Regions from separate parts of the Enterococcus gilvus ATCC BAA-350 genome, predicted to be linked through region 1. Evidence: riboswitches for the same ligand, from Rfam matches in the RefSeq annotation. Region 1 holds a riboswitch; the other holds the start of a gene.
The links. A riboswitch is a leader RNA that binds a small molecule or an ion and turns the genes downstream of it on or off. The one in region 1 is predicted to bind thiamine pyrophosphate.
Positions count from the first base shown of each region.

Region 2: another riboswitch for thiamine pyrophosphate. It lies ahead of thiW (energy coupling factor transporter S component ThiW); the one in region 1 lies ahead of thiT (energy-coupled thiamine transporter ThiT).

Region 1 covers NZ_ASWH01000001.1:2,800,043-2,807,384, forward strand. The annotation lists gene I592_RS13870 (hypothetical protein) at 1-569, shown strand, start outside; gene thiT (energy-coupled thiamine transporter ThiT) at 608-1,195, opposite strand; TPP riboswitch at 1,244-1,342, opposite strand; gene I592_RS13880 (hypothetical protein) at 1,410-1,772, opposite strand; gene I592_RS13885 (low molecular weight protein-tyrosine-phosphatase) at 1,845-2,303, opposite strand; gene I592_RS13890 (2-hydroxyacid dehydrogenase family protein) at 2,357-3,325, shown strand; gene I592_RS13895 (TetR/AcrR family transcriptional regulator) at 3,328-3,903, opposite strand; gene ruvB (Holliday junction branch migration DNA helicase RuvB) at 3,915-4,916, opposite strand; gene ruvA (Holliday junction branch migration protein RuvA) at 4,982-5,575, opposite strand; gene I592_RS13910 (DUF924 family protein) at 5,855-6,400, opposite strand; gene larE (ATP-dependent sacrificial sulfur transferase LarE) at 6,428-7,237, opposite strand.
Region 2 covers NZ_ASWH01000001.1:2,970,479-2,977,820, reverse strand. The annotation lists gene I592_RS14775 (AcpB/EbpR/MafR family transcriptional regulator) at 1-1,238, shown strand, start outside; gene I592_RS14770 (nucleotide pyrophosphohydrolase) at 1,258-1,551, shown strand; gene gloA2 (SMU1112c/YaeR family gloxylase I-like metalloprotein) at 1,586-1,975, opposite strand; TPP riboswitch at 2,093-2,182, shown strand; gene thiW (energy coupling factor transporter S component ThiW) at 2,314-2,793, shown strand; gene thiM (hydroxyethylthiazole kinase) at 2,790-3,608, shown strand; gene thiE (thiamine phosphate synthase) at 3,587-4,228, shown strand; gene thiD (bifunctional hydroxymethylpyrimidine kinase/phosphomethylpyrimidine kinase) at 4,225-5,055, shown strand; gene I592_RS14740 (FAD-dependent oxidoreductase) at 5,253-6,542, shown strand; gene I592_RS14735 (helix-turn-helix domain-containing protein) at 6,544-7,342, shown strand, end outside.

The DNA of each region.
Region 1 (7,342 bases):
TCGCTAATAAAGTCTTTACTAACTCAAAGGGAACCAAATGGATCGATTTTAATGATCTTGCGATGTTAAAAGAACTCACTCCATTAGAAATTTCTGAATTGCTTTATTTTGGTCATATGCGGACGCATCTGCATTCTCCCTTTTTTTATAAATTACAAAACAATTTTGTCTATTTCAACTTAGGCAATGAAACCATGCGTATCTACTATCGCTATTTAGATGAATTTTACCGCATCCTAGCTAGCAAGTTAACTCGGATCGTTTTGGAAAAAGTCAATGATCGCCGGTCGTTTTTCCGTAAAGGTTCTTCTGTCGCCCCATTGGATGGGGAACTATTGAAGGAATTGTACCCTATTTTGCAAGAAGGAGCCATTTTCTGCTTTAATTTATCTGAATTAAAAAATAAAACCTACCGAATCCCTATATTTTTATCTGATGAAAAGGGATGGCGGCGCAGTCCTAAGAATTATAAAAAAGATCAACAAATTGCAGAGATCAGTTATGACACATCGAAACAACAGTGGTCCTTGGATGTAGAAAATGATGATCCTGTCTTCTCATTTAGATAAAAGAAGCATTTGTCCGGCAGACAAATGCTTCTTTTTTATTATTCACTTTGTTTGCGAACCAAGATTCCATCTTTCGGTAAATACAGCTGCGGAACTTTTTCCGCTACTAGAACTGCTACAATCGCCGTCACGATAGCTGTAACTAAGCCGCTGACCCCGTTCATGATAAACGAGAATATCCAAGGATTCATTCCCCATAACGCATAACTCCCCCAGAAAACCACACCGGCGATAAAATGCCAAAAGAATCTCGCTCCCGTTCCAGCGAAAGCACCTAAAATAATATTTTTACGTGCCCCTTTTGTATCTTCAGCCAGCAATGCTTGCTGTACCTTCTTGGCATAAAGTCCCGCAAATCCAGCAAACGTAAACGCGATCGGGTATTCGATCAACACTTGAATAACACTTAAGAAATACACATCACCTGCCGGAAAATGCAGGATTCCCCAAATAAATGCAGACAGCAGCGCAGGCTTCACTCCACGACGCAAGGCAAACAGAGTCATTGGGATCATCCCCAACGATAGGGTGAAACTACTGCCGATCGTCGTTGGGATCAGAGACAGCATGAATGCCAACGCCGCCACAATCGTTCCTTCAATCATTATTCTTGTTTTGTTATGCATAAAAAAACTCCTCCTTTTGAACATACAGTCCACAAAGGAGAAGTAATAATCTTACTTCATCACAATTCCTACGCTCGAATAACCGAAACAGGTACCAGGGTTTAGAGTAATCTCAATCTCAGCCCGAAGGCTCCCCTTTGTGAAAGTATTATTCTTTTTTTGTTCCCTCAAAGTATATCAGATGTCTGCATGCCCGTAAAGGTATACAATACTTTTAACGTGAAATGCTCTCTTGATCGCCGCTTGGGGACAACGTCGTCACCTTTTTAATGCGATCGATCGTCAACATCACTAACTGATTGTCCTGTGTTCGAATAACAATCGAATCATTCGTTACCACTTTAGGCAACCAACCAGAGATTGTTTGAAATTTTTCTTCGTCTTTTTCATCTTGCACTTGAATGACCACTAAACTATTTTGTAAGGCCGCCATTTTTAGTTTAAGAAAAATGTTCTCATTTGCTTGCTCTTGCGCACGTTTTTCAGCAGAATCATTCAAAAAATCCGAGATGAAACGATACGATGAATTAGAAAACAGCTTGATTAAATTCTTTTTAGGTTTCTCGTTTTTAGTCATTCAGCTTCCTCCTATCAAGAGCATGATTACGTAGTATGATTTTACTTAAATTTCTAGGAAAAAACAAGGAATCTAGTCCATTTCAAAAAAAGTTAACCATTCATTTAAACCTTTTTGAATCAATTGGTACGTTTCTTCAAAATCCCCGGTGTACCAAGGGTCTGGAATATCTTTTCCTGCATATCCAGAGACACGATCCAAGTAAAGATAGATCTTATCATTTGTCCCTTCAGGCGCCATTGTCTGAAGGTCGCTGACGTTTTCTCGATCCATCCCTATAATATAATCCGCCGTATAAAAATCATTCGTCGTCACTTGACGTGCGCGCATTCCTTTGGTGGAAATCGAGTGCTCCGCCAATAGCTGCTGTGTTCCATGATGAGGCGGATTTCCCACTTCCCAACGGCTCGTTGCTGCTGAGTCAACTTCGAAGGTGCCGTTTCCTTCTTTTTGAAGCGCGTCTCGAAAAATTGCTTCTGCCATTGGCGAACGGCAAATATTTCCCATACAAACAAATAGAATCTTTTTCATGTCATTCCTCCTGTGCTATAGTCAATTTATAGAAATGAAACGGGGGATCGTAAATGAGTAAAATTTATCTTTCCGCCAAACTTCCTGAGCTTGGCACAACATTATTAAAAAAAGCAGCACTTGATTATAAGGTCTATGAAGGCACTGGGTTGATCACTAAAAAAGAATTGATCCAACAGGTCGCCGATTGTGAGGTATTGATCTGTCCGCTATCCACACAACTTGATCGCGACGTCATAGATGCCGCTCCAAACTTAAAATTGATCGCAAACTTCGGTGCAGGATTCAACAATATCGATACCGATTATGCAAAAGAAAAAAATATCTATGTAACAAATACGCCTGTCGTCTCTACTAACGCAACTGCTGAGCTGACTGCCGGATTGATCATTGCCTTGTCTCGCCGCATCGTTGAGGGCGACCGTTTGATGCACGACAAAGGTTTTGATGGGTGGGCGCCTCTCTTCTTCTTGGGCCATGAATTAAAAGACAAGACATTAGGGATCATCGGAATGGGCCAAATCGGACAAGCGTTAGCTACTATGATGACTGCTTTTGGCATGAAAATCGTCTATAGCCAACGACACCCCTTAACGCCTGAACTAGAAAATGACTTGCAGGCAACGTTCGCTTCACAAGAGGACGTCATACGCCAAGCAGATATTCTAACGCTTCATGCACCGTTAACGAAAGAAACACACCATCTTTTAACAAGCGAGACCTTTAAACAGATGAAGAACAGCGCATTCTTGATCAACGCCGCTCGCGGACCGCTCATTGATGAAGCTGCCTTGCTACAAGCATTAAACGACAAGCAAATCGCTGGAGCTGCTTTGGATGTCTATGAATTTGAGCCGAAGGTTACTGAAGGGCTGAAGGAATTATCGAATGTCGTCTTAACGCCTCATATTGGCAATGCCAGTGTAGAAGCACGAGACCAGATGGCAGAAATTGTCGCAAAAAATGCGATCGCTCTTTCGAAAAAAGAACCAATTACTCATATCGTCAACGGACTGGACTGAGCCTAACGCTCATTCCAGTCTTTTTCATAGAGTCGATACGCAAAGAACTCGATGTCCTTAGCAAAACGAAACAATTGTGCCGCGACTGTAATCGGCGGCTGCTCCGCTCCAGCCAGCAGCCAGTCGATCAAAATCCCGCCACACCCGTGAGCCAAAAAACGAGCATAAAATTCTTTATCAGCAGGTGAAAGCTCTCCTTCCTGATCGACTTCATCGAACAAGCGGACAAACAACTGCTTGGCCAACTCATTAAATTCTTTCGTCAGTATCTCCGGTCTTGCCCTTACAGTATTCAAATAGAATTGATGACAGAGCTGCATCTCCTTTAACATTTTGAGAACAGACTCCTCCCAATTTGTAAGAGACAGCTCCACAGAAATCAAATACTGCAGGCCTCGCTGATAATAAGCATAGTGGAGCAGGTCATTCTTATCCTTAAAGTGATAATAAAACGTTTGGCGGTTCAGGCTCGCCTGCTGACTGATGTCTTGAACGGTAATTTTGTCGTAACTTTTTTCTCGGCACGCGGCGACTAACGCTTGAACAAATGTTTCTTTGGTCGCTTTTCCTTCCGCCATCTTTTCACCTTCTATTCTTGATACGGATAATTGAAGTGCTCATAGGCCAGCGGTGTCGCCATCCGCCCCCGCGGTGTCCGCTTAATAAAGCCTTTTTGAATCAGGTACGGTTCGTACATATCTTCCACTGTTTCTCGTTCTTCGCCAATATTCACCGCTAATGTGCTCAATCCGATGGGACCTCCATGGTAAAGCTCGATCATTGTCTTTAACAGCTTCTGGTCGATATAATCGAGACCGGCTTCATCGACTTGTAGCAGCCCCAGCGCTTGGTCAGCGATCGTTTGATTGATCACCCCATCTGATTGCACCTGCGCAAAATCACGAATACGCTTCAAGAGGCGATTGGCGATTCGGGGGGTGCCTCGTGAACGTCGGGCGATCTCTACCGCACCTTCTCCTACGATTTCTGTCTGAAAAATGTCGGCTGAACGCAAAACAATTTCCCGCAAGTCGTCTTCTTCATAATATTCCATATGAGAGATGATCCCGAATCGGTCACGCAATGGTGCTGACAGCATTCCGGCACGAGTGGTAGCGCCCACCAACGTAAAGGGGGGCAACGGGAAATGCACGGGATGAGCAGTTGGTCCCTGGCCTACCATGATGTCTACATAATAATCCTCCATCGCTGAATACAGTGTTTCCTCCGCTACTCGCGGCAGTCGATGGATCTCATCGATGAATAACACATCTCCAGGCTCTAATTCATTCAAGATCGCTACTAGATCCCCTGGACGTTCGATCGCCGGACCACTTGTCGAGCGAATCTGGACATCCATCTCATTGGCGATCACCATCGCCATTGTCGTCTTCCCTAGACCTGGCGGGCCATATAATAACACATGGTCGAGTGCCTCTTGGCGATTTTTTGCCGCTTCGATGTAGATTGATAATTCTTGCTTGACCTTGTCCTGACCGATATATTGTGCAAGATAACGGGGACGCAGTGATTTTTCTAAACTTTTATCACTCTCATCCGCATCGGGTGAAAGCAAACGTTCCTCATCCATCCCTCTTCCTCCTACTTCCTAGTTCATAAATGCATTTTCCACTAACGAAAAACACCTTTGATCCTCTATTTTTTCATCATTAGTTTCAGCGCTGCCCGTAAATAATCGTCGGTATTTTGCAGCGTTTCTTTTTCCAAGATCTTTTCGACTTTTTTGATTTCTTTTGGACTGTAGCCTAGCGCTTGTAAAGCTTCCATCGCTTCCGCCAAGGCAGTATCGTCGTTTCCTTCATAGAACAAGGACATTGGATCATCGACCAATTCAGCTAGCTTGCCTTTTAAATCTAAAACCATTTGCTGTGCTGTTTTTTTGCCAACTCCTGGGAATTTGGTCAAATAAGTCACATCTCCTGCTTCGATCGCCTGGATCAGTCCTTGATGGTCTTCATTTGCCATGATCGCTAACCCGCTTTTCGGGCCGATTCCAGAAACAGAAAGCAGGCGCAAAAACAATTCCTTTTCAGCCAGTGTCTCAAAGCCATATAATAAATGCGCGTCTTCTCGGATAATCTGCTGGACATAGATCGTCACCGACTGCTCCATTTTACTGCTGTAGCGATAGGGATTTCCCAACGCGATTTGATAACCGATACCATTCACATCCAGCACCACATAGCTGGGGCTGATGAAGGTCAAACGGCCTGTAATATATTCGTACATAGTGGTTCCTTTCTTGTATCAAAGAAAATTTTTCTACTATTATTAGACTCTTCTTTTCATGGTAACACGTAAACATGAAGAAACATTGACAGCCTCCCGTCAATCCCTTTATCCTTTGGACTGTAATAAAAACCTTTAGTGTCCATAAAACAAGCATACTAGTGATCAGCAGGCAATTTCTGCACATATGTTCTCATTATTTTAGCACAAAATGCGTCGGTAAAAAACTCTTACCTTTGAATCTCCCCCATCCACGGTTATGAAAAAAAGACAAAGTCTCTAAGACTTCGCCTTTTCTAAATACGTTTGTTCTTCTGCCGTAGTGATTCGGCCCAATGCTTTGTTTCGATAGGGAAAACGGCCAAATGCCTTGATGGTGTCATGATGTTCTTTTGCGTAGCGGTACCGTTTCTCTAAGCCGGGCTCCTTAAAATAGGTCAGCGAAAACGTTTCTTGAATAACCAGCGACTCAGAATGCATGAATGGCATGTATAAAAAGGAGCGCTCTTCTACACTCAGATTCTCTTTTTCTTTCATGAGTGCCGCTTCTTGTGCCAACACCAATGCCACCGCGTCTCCTTCAAAAGCGCGTCCATCTTCTTTATAGATATTTCTGGCAAACTGATCCAATACGATGATTTCTGCCAATCTGCCCCGCATATTTTTTCTCCAAAAAACCAGCTCACCTTTTTTTGCCGCTGTCAGCATGTCACCAAAACGTTTTTCTATTGTCTTATCCAATTCCGAATCAGACGCAAACCAGTCACTAGGATCTAGTTCCTTGAACCAAAAAGTCAATACGCTCTCATAATCATAAGAATCCATTTGCTCCACTCCTGCTTTTTGAACGACTTATTTTTTCTCCAATAGTTTGTTCATTTTTCCATAAGCATAGCCTTTTATGTCCAAAGATACAAATGTGTACCCAAAAGATTCGAGCGTTTTTTCGATGGCTTCTGATTTCTCAAGGAAAAGCGGAAATTTCTCTTTCTCGATTTCGATTCTTGCAACTGTATTGTGGTCTCGTACGCGGACAATCTTGAATCCTTGCTCTTGAAGATAGATTTCAGATTTTTTAACACGCTCCAGTCGTTCGCTGGTCAATACATCATTGTATTCAAACCTTGATAAAATATGACAGGTCGCTGGCTTGTTCCAAGTAGGAACCTGATAGTCTCTTGATGCTTTTCTGACATCGGGCTTGTAAAACTCCGCTTCCTGCAAAGGGCTTCGAACATTGAATGCGTCTCTGGCCTTTAACCCTGGGCGGTAATCAAAAGCATCATCCATAATCATCCCATCAACAACCCAATTAAATCCCAGATTCTTTTTAATTACCGACAATTCTTGGTAGAGCAGACGTTTACTGTAAAACCAGCTTGAAGGTTGGTTTCTTCTGATTTCCTCAATACTCAATTCATCCAAAAAAACACCTTGAGTGCGGGCACCGATTTTTTTTGAATTCTCCATCGCGTCGAGATATTCTTTTTTCATGATTAATTCTGAATCCGCTACGACAGAAAGAACGTTCTCTTCTCCTAAAACATCTAGTGCCGCCGCTAGAACTAAAGAACTATCCACACCGCCTGAAAAAGCGATCACGACCTTCTCCATCGAGGCCAAAACAGCTTTTAATTTTTCTACCTTTTCTATGTATTCCATTTGTAAAACTTCCTTTTTTTAGGATTGATCCCTTTGGCAATCAGCTATAAAAGACTCTCTCATCTACTCTTGAAAAAGCAGACGAGAAAGTGGCTTAGATGTACA
Region 2 (7,342 bases), 170 kb from region 1:
AATTGCTGTATGAGGAATGTGAAAATATCACGGCTTTAGGGAAAAAGCTGTACCTTAGCTCCTCAAACACGCAGCGTTATCTTAAAAAGATCGAAGAGGCGTTGTCAGAGGCGGGGATAGAATTGTGCTACCGACCCTTGCGCGTCGAGGGAAATGAAGGGGAGATCCGAAATTTTTATTACCGCTTTTACAGTGAACGGCAAGATGCGTTTGAAAGCACACTGCCGAAGCTGCCTGCGAAGCACTATCACGTGATCGAGCAGTACGTACAGGAATTTGTTTCGATCAATCAGATCCACGAAAAGTACGTCTTTCAAAAGCGCTTGATCTACAATTTCTATATCAGTATCTGGCGGGTCAAAAATGGTCATCGGTATCCGGTCGATCACTTGCGGACAGAAGGCTTGGAGTTGCCGAAAGGCCCGTATTATCAGCACTTGAAGCAGGCGGTCCATGAGGGCGCGGAGGTCGAGCTGTCGCCGGAGCTGGTTCGCGACGGGCTGTGGCTGCTCTTTTCGGATTCGGTCGTATTCAGCAGTCCTCATCGTGCGCTTGCAATGTCAGACAATGAAAAGTATCAGCAATTATTCAGTCGTCACTATGAATTGGTGGGGGCGTACAACAAAATGCTAGGGTACCGCTTGGACAAGCAAAGTCGGATCAATCTGGCGACCGTCTTGTCGAACGAATTTTACCTTTATGATCCGGCAGGTCAGTATGTTTGCTTGCTATGGCGCAATCGAACGGTGTTTTTAACAGAGGTATCGAAGGTTTATAGTCGCGGCGTGGAACGGGTAAAGGAACTTGTTCAGCGATTTACGGAAAAATACCAGATGTATCAAGAAGAAGATTTTTTGCGGAACTATACATACTTATTGGTGACGACAGAAGAGCGAAGCATGGAATGGCTGGCGAACCAAGAGCCGTTGCTGCAGGTGCTGCTGCTGTCTGATCTAACGCCAACTGAGGAAAGCTTTTTGGCCAAGCAAATTTCAGACGCTATATATGGAAATTTTATCATTCTGCATTTTGAAACATTATCCGGGGGAAACCCGCAGCTGCGCAATGAATTGAAAAATTATGATTGTTTGATCACGACGGGTTCGGCGGAAGGGTTGCCCCAGGACTATCCAGTGGTAGTGATCGATCCCTTTTTAACAAGGCAGAGTACGCGGTGGATACAGGAGATGATCACCGAGCTGGAGGAAAAACGAAGCCTTCTTTCTGTGATAGAATAGAAGCGAAAGAAGGTCGACTATGAACAGTATGGAGAAAATCAATCAATTTCGCGATGATCGCAATTGGCGCCCGTTCCATAATGAAAAGGATCTCGCGCTGTCTATCTGCTTAGAAGCAGCCGAATTATTGGAGCTGTTTCAATGGAAGGATTCTGAAGAAGCCCGGACCCAAACTGAGCGGCTGAAAGAGGAATTGGCAGATGTGCTGATCTATTCTTATATGATGGCGGACAATCTAGACTTTGATATTGACGAGATCATCAGCGAAAAATTAAAGAAAAACGCGATCAAATACCCAGTGGAGAACGCGTAAAAAAGAGGTGCCCGTATGCAGCGGCACCTCTTTTTTATTCATGCAATTCTAGCGGCAGACCGTCAGGATCAAAGAAGAAGGTCATTTTCTCGCCAGTGAAATCATCGGTGCGCAACGGTTCGCAGACGACCCCTTCACTAGCCAAATAGGCCACTGTCGCTTCGATGTCCTCGGTTTTGAAGGCAAGATGACGCAAGCCGGCCGCTTCTGGGAAGCTTGGGCGGTTCGGCGGATCTTGGACAGCAAAAAGCTCCAATTCCGCGTCCTTCAATTGCAGATCCAGCTTGTAGTCGTGCCGTTCAGGCCGGTAATGTTCCCGCAGGATCGGCAGACCGAGAATATCGACGTAAAAATGGCGGGCTTTTTGATAATCGGACACAATGATCGCCACGTGATGGATCGCAGAAAAATCGGGTTTCGACATAGGCGTCTCCTTTCTTTTTTCGTTGGCTATAAGCGTCGCTTCGACGTGCTCGAAGGCTTCCTTTCCATTATAAGCTAGTTGCTTTAAAAAAAGTATGTTATACTCTAACCAATTGAAGAGAAACATTTGGGGTGCTGTATTGCTGAGATTATACCCATGGAACCTGATGCAGTTAAGACTGTCGCAGGGAAATGTAGCGAATTTACGACGTGCACCCGACCATTTTCTTTTGGTTGGGTTTTTCTGTCTTTTTGTACACCCTCCTTTTGTTTCTTGAAAAAAGGAGGGTATTTGCCGTGGAAAAAAATAAAATCCATAAATTGACGCTTTTAGCATTGATGATCGCACTAGATGTCGTCTTATCACCGTTGATGCGGATCGAGGGCATGGCGCCGATGTCCAGTGTGATGAACATCCTCGCGGGTGTTTTATTGGGACCCTTTTATGGCACTATGATGGCGCTGGTATGCGGATTGATTCGCATGACGCTGTTGGGGATTCCCCCTTTAGCGCTGACAGGGGCGGTATTTGGGGCGTTCTTTGCTGGGGTGTTTTATCGTTTCGGAAAAAAGGTGTATTGGTCGATGCTGGGGGAAATAGTTGGCACCGGAATCATAGGCTCGCTGCTGTCGTATCCCGTAATGGTCTGTTTCACGGGCAGTCAGAGCGACTTGTACTGGCTGATCTACACGCCGAGGTTTTTAGGCGCGACGGTGATCGGCGCTGCGATCGCCTTTGTTGTACTGGTGAAGTTAAAGGAGACAACGATTTTCAAACGGTGGCAGCGGTTATTTGCCAATGAAAGGATGATTGGATGATCAAACGAAAAGTCTCAAACGTATTTCCTTTGAAGCGTGCTCCGTTAGTCCATTGTATTACCAATGAGGTCACCTGTGAGACGGTGGCGAATGCGCTGCTTTATGTGGGAGCGAAACCGATCATGGCGGCTGATCCAAGAGAGTTTGACGCCTTGTTTCAGCAGACGGACAGTCTGCTGCTGAACATAGGACATTTGTCGGAGCAGCGCGCAGCAAGTCTGACGGCGGCAGCGGCAAGTGCAAGAAAGCAGGAAAAACCGACCGTCGTGGACCTTGTGGGCTTTGGCATCAGCGAGCTGCGGAATGGTGTCGGGCAGCAGCTAGTTGCAGAAAACCCAACGGTCGTAAAGGGCAATATTTCGGAGCTGCGAAACTTTTGCCAGCTTCCAAGCCATGCCCGCGGAGTGGATGGCAGCGCGCTGGATCAAGGAGAAGAAGCGTTAGAAGAATTGGTCGAAGCGTTGCAGCGAGCGACGAAAGCGTACCCGCAAACCACTTTCTTGGCGACTGGTAGTCAAGACATTCTCGTGGATCAACAACGAACGTGGCGGTTGACGAACGGAGTCCCTGAACTGGATCGGTTTACGGGCACGGGGGACGTGGTGGGGGCGTTGATCGCGGCTTTGTTGGGAAGCGGTGTGGACACGCCTGAAGCCGTCATCGCAGCGGTCAGTTACTTCAATCTTTGCGGAGAGCAGGCAGCCGATGGGAAGGGCTTAGCTGCTTTTCGACAGGAAACACTGAACCAGCTTTCATTACAAATGGAAAAAGAATGGTGGAGGGAGATCAAAGGATGGGAAAAGCAATGGATCTAACGTTGTACTTGGTGACTGGGCATTATGATTTCAGCGACACGAAATTTTTAGCGGTGGTGGAAGAGGCCTGTAAGAATGGCGTGACTCTTGTTCAATTGCGGGAGAAGGAGTTGCTGACGGGGGCATTTTATGACCTGGCGTTAAAGGTCAAAGCAATCACCGACGCGTATCAGGTTCCGTTGATCATCAACGATCGGGTGGATATTTGTCTAGCCGTTGACGCAGCGGGGGTACACATCGGAGATGACGAGCTGCCGGTGGCGGTCGTTCGATCGCTGATCGGTCCGGAAAAAATCTTAGGTGTTTCAGCGAAGACGGTGGCGCGGGGAGTGGAGGCGGAACAGGCAGGCGCAGATTATTTAGGGATCGGGGCGATTTTTCCAACGAAGACCAAGGAGACGCCGCTGACGGGATTGGAAACAGTGAAAGCGATCAATGACGCAACGACGATCCCAAGTGTGGCGATCGGCGGGATCAAGGAAGGCAATTTGGCGGCTGTTGGCGGAACAGGGGTCGCGGGCGTCTCCATCGTAAGCGACATTATGTTAGCGGAGGCTGTCGGACAGAAAGTCCGTCGTCTGAAACAAAAAATCACGGATGTATTGGAGGAAGAAAAATGATCAATGCAACACCGCAAGTCGTAACGATCGCCGGTTCGGATTCTGGCGGCGGCGCAGGCGTGCAGGCAGACCTTAAAACCTTTCAAGCCCGCAACGCCTTCGGGATGAGCATCTTCGTGGCTCTGACCGCGCAAAATACGTATGGCGTACAAAACAGCATGGCGATCCCAAGTGCGTTTATCGAAGATCAATTTGATTCATTGGCGGCAGATTTTGCGATCGGTGCCGCGAAGACAGGGATGTTAGCGGATGTGGAACGGGTGGAGACCGTCGTAAAAAAACTGAAGCAAGTCGATTTTGGTCCCTTGATCGTTGACCCGGTGATGGTGGCAAAAGGCGGCCATCATTTGCTGCAAAGCGATGCGGTAAAAACGATCAATGAACAATTATTGCCGCTGGCGACGATCGTGACGCCGAACTTGCCTGAGGCAGAGGTGATCATTGGTGAACGGATCGTGACCGATCAGGAAATGGTTGCTGCTGCGAAGAAGCTGCAGGCTTTCGGGACGGAGAATGTCGTCGTCAAGGGTGGTCATAGCCAGAAGAAAGAAGCGGCGGATTTTGTTCTGCTGGCATCGGGAGACGCCTTTTGGATGAGTGCACCAAGGGTGGAAACAGCGAGCACCCACGGCACAGGGGATACCTTCTCCGCCTGTATCGCGGCAGAACTTGCAAAGGGGACGGAGCTGAAGGAAGCGATCCTCATCGGAAAGAGATTTATTCAGGCGGCCATTCGTCAGCCGATTTTTGTCGGACACGGTCATGGCCCAACGAATCATTGGGCGGAAATCACAGAATCTATTTCAATTCAGGACGCCCTTGTTTAGAAAAAGGACTATCTTAGTAAAGGCCTGTTGTCAGAACGTTTCTGGCAACGGGCTTTTTTTATTCCTGTCACCAAATGGTTAAAATAGCGATCTTTGAGGCAAAGATTTATAATTGAAGATGAGGAATTCATGGGTGAAGAAATAAATGCAATGCTGGAAGAACTAGAAAATCAGTATTTAAAGAAAAGAGGGAACATATGCGTGTAGTGATTGTAGGAGGCTCCTTTGGCGGTGTCCAAGCGGCAGTGGAAATAAAGCGGAGGGCACCAGAAACAGAGGTCCTAGTGATTGAAAAGCAAACAGAATTGGGCTTCGTGCCCGGCAGCTTGGCACTGATTTTACAGGGGAAAGCGACCTCTGTAGACGAATTGCGCTGGATCACACGAGCGGAATTAGAGGCGCAGGGGATTCACGTAAGAACGGGTGTTTCTTGTACCGGTCTTTTGCCAGATCATCAAATCCAGTTGTCGACTGGCGAAGCGATCGGGTTTGATCGGCTGGTGATCGCGACCGGTTCGCGGCAATCGTTTCAACAAGAAGAGGTGCCGTCAGCCAGAATCAAAACCTGTAAGACCGAGCAGGATGTCACGGACATTCTCACGCAGCTGGAGGAGCTAGAGACAGTCGCGATCGTCGGTGGCGGACACGTCGGCTTAGAGCTTGCGGATGCTTTTGCACAAACTGATAAGCAGATTCATTTGTTTGAGAGTGACACGATGCTGATGGGGCACTATTTTGATGAAGAAATGATCCAGCCCCTCGAGACGGCGATCCGCCAGTCTGCCGTCCACCTCCATATGGGCACCTTTGTAGAATCAATGGAGGAAACCAATGAGGGGCACGTCCGACTCTGTTTTGATGAATCGGACCTGACTGTTGATTTGGTCGTGTTGGCCAATAGTACGCGTCCCGACAACCACATTTGGCAGGCATTGGACCGCAACGATGACGGCACGCTGAAAGTGAACGCCTATTTGCAAACCTCCGATCCGAACATTTATGCGATCGGGGATACCATCAAAGTAAGGTTCCAACTGACGGGGGAAGAACTCTACGTGTCATTGGTCACGAACGCGCTTCGGACAGCAAGCATCGCCAGTCAGAACATCCTTGGAACGCCGGAAGAAGATCCTGGAACCGTGCGAGTGAGCGGCAATCAATGGTTTGGCTATTTTGTCGGCAGTGTTGGTTTACTTGAGAAAGAAGCCTTATTGTATCCTGAAGAAATCCAGATGGCGCAGGTCGACGTGCCGGTGGCGGCTGTTTCAAAGGAAAAGATGAAGCTGAAGGTGATTTGGGATGCAGAGACAGAGGTGTTGCTAGGCGTACAGCTTGTTTCAAAATGGATGGATTTCGCCTTACTCGATCTATTCGCGCTAGCGATCCAACAGCAGCAAACGATTCATGGATTTCAAGTGAAGGAACGCTTCTTCCATCCAGCTTTTCGTGCGCCGTTACTGGGATTCTCTGGTTTAGGGGAGAAGTAGGATGAGGATGGAACAATTATTGGATAAGAATCAACAAGTGCAATTGTCGATCCTCCATCATCTAGTCTTATCTGGCGGCAGGCTGTCTGCGAATGTGCTGGCGGAAGCGATCCATTCGTCAAAATCTAGCTTGGATCAGTATAGCCAAGAGCTCTCCTACTTAGGAAAAGAATTAAACATGGGCTTCTCGCTCACGAAAGAGGGTACTACGCTGGTACTGGCCTTAGAAAGAAGAACGACGCTTGAGGGGATCACGGCCACGCTAGTAAGAGACAGCTTTAAATTTCAACTGTTGGAATACATGCTGCTGCATCGAACGTTCACGATCCCGCAGATCACACAGGAATTTGCGACCAGCGAATCCTCCGTGTTTCGTAAATTTCGCGAGCTGAATGAGGTTCTTGCGGAATTTCATATTCGGATAAAAAATGGCCGTTTGCAGGGGGAAGAATTACAGATTCGGTATTTCTACTTTCAAATCTATAGCTATTTTCCAGTTAGGATGCGGCCTCGTTTCCTCGTTGCATCCGATCAGAATCAGCTGTTCTTTAGAGGACTTGAGCGTGCGCTAGAGACGGAATTTTCTGCTGAGTCCAAAAGCGAGATCGCCTGCTGGCTAGGGATCAGCTTGAAGCGCATGTCTGCTAAGAAAACACAGCAGACACGGCTGAAAACAACGTATCGGCTCTTTCAAAAGGACGCGCTGTTTCAACGCATCGAGCCGTTGATCCGCCTATACAACAGCCGCAGTTCCTTTGAATTGAACCAGTATGAACCGATGATGTTTTACAGCTTTTTGG